2 regions of the Streptomyces sp. NBC_01077 genome follow, and region 2 is predicted to be linked to the other one. Evidence: riboswitches for the same ligand, from Rfam matches in the RefSeq annotation. Region 2 holds a riboswitch; the other holds the start of a gene.
What was found. Region 2 has a riboswitch for cobalamin ahead of OG462_RS12305 (cobalamin biosynthesis protein). Riboswitches for the same ligand answer to the same signal wherever they lie in the genome.

Region 1: linked by a shared signal. The riboswitch ahead of OG462_RS33715 (ABC transporter substrate-binding protein) and the one ahead of OG462_RS12305 (cobalamin biosynthesis protein) in region 2 are both predicted to bind cobalamin.

Annotation. Positions count from the first base shown of each region.
Region 1 covers NZ_CP108669.1:7,446,427-7,448,617, forward strand. Annotated here, with positions in the region: gene OG462_RS33710 (cold-shock protein) at 343-549, shown strand; cobalamin riboswitch at 668-793, shown strand; gene OG462_RS33715 (ABC transporter substrate-binding protein) at 880-1,935, shown strand; gene OG462_RS33720 (FecCD family ABC transporter permease) at 1,932-2,191, shown strand, end outside.
Region 2 covers NZ_CP108669.1:2,754,707-2,756,897, forward strand. Annotated here, with positions in the region: gene OG462_RS12295 (anion permease) at 1-860, shown strand, start outside; gene OG462_RS12300 (hypothetical protein) at 873-1,094, shown strand; cobalamin riboswitch at 1,241-1,373, shown strand; gene OG462_RS12305 (cobalamin biosynthesis protein) at 1,407-2,191, shown strand, end outside.

The DNA.
Region 1 (2,191 bases), 4.7 Mb from region 2:
ATGGGTCAGATGGTCGACTCGCGGACTCGCGGACTCGCGGACTCGCGGTCGAGGTGATCGTGCGGCTGGCTCACGGTCAGCGGCACGGCCTGACGGAAGACAGGCAGAGGCCCGGTGTCGGACACGGGGGATCTCCGACACCAGGCCTCTGTTGAATATTGTACGAGACTCCGGGGAGTGGTACGTACACACGGCCTGCACACCGCAGCGCCCTGGTCGCCCGCGCGACGCGCCACGGGCGAACGGCGGGCGCACGGGGTAGAAGTCGTCTGAGACGCGGATGCGGCCGAGCGGGCCCTCGCCCCCCTCGGCCGCGTCGCCGGTGACGACGAGGAGGCCGCCGTGGAAGGCAGAAGCAAAGGGTTCGTGCATTCCTTCAACCGCACCGGCGGCTACGGATTCGTCGTCCCCGTGGGCTCCGAGGAGCAGGTCTGGTTCAGCGCCGAGGACATCGAGGGGGAGGGCCGCACGCTCTCCGAGGGGCAGCAGGTCTCCTTCGTCCTGGTCCTGGGGGACGGCCGCTTCGAGGCCAAGGAGCTGCGCATCTGAGACGGGACCGGCGCCGGTTCGCCACCGGCGGCGCCCCCGGGCCGCCGAGCGGGCCGGTGGTACTGTGCCGAGGCCAGTCGCACCTTTGTACGCACCTGAACGGGTACGTGCACGGGTCAGGGAATCCGGTGCGAAACCGGAACTGACGCGCAGCGGTGAGGGCGACGGGCGGAGCATCGGCCACTGGGCGGCACGACGGGCCCGGGAAGGCGCTCCGTCCGGCTGACCCCGAGTCCGAAGACCTGCTGGCGGCCCCGGCGGCACGCTGTCGTACGGGGAGCACCGTACGACAGGCTCCGCGTATGAGCCGTGGCCGCAGAGGAAGTTCCCGTGCCGCTCGCACACCCCGCCCGCTCCGCCGCGCTGTTCCTGGCCGCCGGCACACTGATCCTCACCGCGACCGGGTGCGGGGGCGGGACCGCCGCCCCGTCCGCGAAGAGCACCGGGGGTACGACCTCGGGCCACCCCGTGACACTCGACGACAACTGCGGACAGCGGGTCACCGTCGACCGGCCACCGCAGCGGGCCGTCGCCCTCGACCAGGGTGCGGCGGAGATCATGCTCGCCCTCGGCCTCGCCGACCGCATGGTGGGCACCGCGACCTGGACGGACCCGGTGCTCAAGGGCCTGGAGAAGGAGAACGCGAAGGTCCCGCGCCTCGCCGACCGCTACCCCTCCTTCGAGAAGGTCCTCGACGCCGAACCCGACTTCGCGGCGGCCTCCTTCGCGTACACCCTCGGCAAGGGCGGGGTGGCGCCCCGTGAGCGCTTCGAGAAGCTCGGCGTCCCCACCTACCTCTCGCCCACCGACTGCGTCGGCAAGGACAACAGCGGCGACGGCGACGGGGTCCGTACCCGGCCGCTGACCATGGAGACGGTGTACGGCGAAATCCGCGACCTGGCCCGGGTGTTCGCCGTTCCGGAGCGTGGCGAGAAGCTCGTCGCCTCGCTCAGGACACGGGTGGCCAAGGCCACTTCCACGGGCGACTTCACGGACGTCACGGTCCTCTACTGGTTCGCCAACGCGGAATCGCCCTACATGGCGGGCTGTTGCGGCGCCCCCGGCATCGTCACCCGCACCCTCGGCATGAAGAACGTCTTCGACGACACGCGCGCGGAGTGGCCCCAGATCAACTGGGAGACCGTCGCCGACCGCGACCCCGACGTCCTCGTGATCGGCGACCTGACCCGCCGCTCGCAGTCGGCCGAGAGCGCCGCCAAGAAGATCGAGTTCCTGGAGTCCGACCCGGTCACCCGGAACATGACGGCGGTACGGAAGAAGCGGTACGTGCTGCTCAGCGGCCAGGCGATGAACCCGACCCTGCGGACGGTCGAGGGCGTCGAGAAGGTGGCGGCCGCGCTCCGCTCGTACGGTCTCGCGAAGTGACCGCGACCTCGCCCGCCCGGTCCGCGCTCGTCGTACGCGGAGGGGGCGCCGCGCTGCTGTGGACGGTGGCGGGGCTCGCGGTCCTGGCGGCCTCCGTCGCCGTGGCGATCACCATCGGCCCGGCCGACATCGGTGTCGGCGACGTCTGGTCCGTGGTCGCCGCCCACCTCGGCGGGGGAGTCTCGGAGGTCTCGCCGATCCGGGACGGCATCGTGTGGGACCTGCGGCTGCCCCGTACCCTCCTCGCCGCCGTCTG
Region 2 (2,191 bases):
TCCCGGCCGTCGCCGCTCCGATCGTCGCCGGTCTCGCCGCGATGCTGGCCACCCGGCTGACGTACAGGATCGGCGCCAAGACCGACGAGAAGCACACCGCCAAGGGCTACCGGGTCGGCCAGATCGCGTCCGCCGGTCTCGTCTCCCTCGCCCACGGCACCAACGACGCCCAGAAGACGATGGGCATCATCACCCTGGCCCTGGTCACCGGTGGCGTCCTCGCCCCCGGCTCCAACCCGCCGATGTGGGTCATCGTCTCCGCCGGTATCGCGATCGCCCTCGGCACCTACCTCGGTGGCTGGCGCATCATCCGCACCATGGGCAAGGGCCTCACCGACCTCCGTCCGCAGCAGGGCTTCGCCGCCCAGACCAGCGCCGCGACGGTCATCCTGGCCTCCTCGCACCTCGGCTTCTCCCTCTCCACCACCCAGTCCTGCTCGGGTGCCGTGATGGGCGCCGGTCTCGGCCGCAAGGGCGGTGTCGTCCGCTGGTCGACCGCGACCCGGATGTTCGTCGCCTGGGGTCTGACCCTGCCCGCCGCGGGCCTGGTCGGCGCCGGTGCCGAGTTCCTCACCAAGCAGGGCCCCTGGGGCATCGCCGCCGTCGCGGTCCTGCTGGTCGCCGGCTCGGGCGTCATCTGGTCGCTGTCCCGCCGCAAGCCGGTCGACCACAACAACGTCACCGCCGACGACCTCGACGCCGAGCCCGCGGGCGTCGTGACCACCGCCATCGCGGCCGTCACCCCGCCGCCGGCCGCCGGTACCGTCGCCGCCGTCGCGGACGAGGACCTCAAGACCACCATCCCCGCACCGGCTCCCACCGACCCGGCCGCTCCCTCCGCCCCCGCCGCAGCGGTGTAAGGAACGAACGACATGAAGATCGACTGGGCAGCTCTCGGCTCCGTCTTCGGAGTCAGCCTCGTGGCGACCGTCGCGCTGGTGGGCCTCTTCACCCTCGGCGTCATCGGCCTCTCCAAGCAGGAGCAGGCCGCCGCCCAGGGAGGCTCCGCCACCCTGGCCCGCACCGGCGCCTACGCCTGCTTCGCCCTCTGCCTCTCGGCAGTGGCGTACGGCATCTATCTGATCGTCGCCTGAGGCCCCTCCGACGGTCCACGGCACACCGGCCGGGCGGTCCGCACCTTCGGGTGCGGACCGCCCGGCCGTCGTCGTCACGGCGGCGTGTCTGTGGTGCTTCGCACAGTGACCCGACGCAGGTCAAGGGTGAGTTGACGGGTGTTCTCGGGCCGTGGTGGACTGCCGAGGCCATTACGGCGGCAGTAGAGGAAGTCCGGTGCGAATCCGGCGCGGTCCCGCCACTGTGACCGGATCCGAAGGGTCCGGGAGTCAGGAACTCTCGCCGCCGGTCACGTCGATCCAGGGCGCGGACCCTGAGTGAGGACATGCGCCATGCCCGGCCGCAGCAGTACCAGCCGCCTCTCCCCGGACGGATTCGCGTACGGCGCGGCCGCGGGTCTCGCCGTCGACCTGCTCATCGGCGACCCCCGCCGCGGACATCCCGTCGCCGCGTTCGGCCGGGCGGCCGCCGCGGTCGAGAACCGCCTCCACCACGACCACCGCGGCTGGGGTGCCCTGCACACCGCCGTCTGCGCCGGCTCCACCGCCGCCCTCGGAGCGCTCGCCGCCCGGGCCGTACGGAACCGGCCGGCCGCCACCGTCGCCCTGACCGCCGCCGCCGTGTGGGCCGTCGTCGGCGGTACGAGCCTGGGGCGGGAGGCCCGCGCGATCGGCGGGGCGCTCGCCGCCGGGGACCTGGACGTCGCCCGGGAGCGGCTGCCGCATCTGTGCGGGCGCGACCCGCAGTCCCTGGACGGGCCCGCGATGGCGCGCGCCGTCGTCGAATCGGTCGCCGAGAACACCTCCGACGCCGTGGTCGGCGCCCTGTTCTGGGGCGCGGTCGCGGGCGTACCCGGCCTGGTCGGCTTCCGGGCCGTCAACACCCTCGACGCGATGGTCGGCCACAAGTCGCCCCGCCACCGCCGCTTCGGCTGGGCCTCGGCCCGGCTCGACGACGTGGCCGGCTGGCCCGGCGCCCGGCTGACCGCCGTACTCGCGACCGTCGCCGGAGGGAACCCGCGGGGTGCGCTGAAGGCCTGGCGGGCGGACGCGGGGAAGCATCCCAGCCCCAACGCGGGCCCGGTCGAGGCCTCCTTCGCGGGCGCGCTCGGCGTACG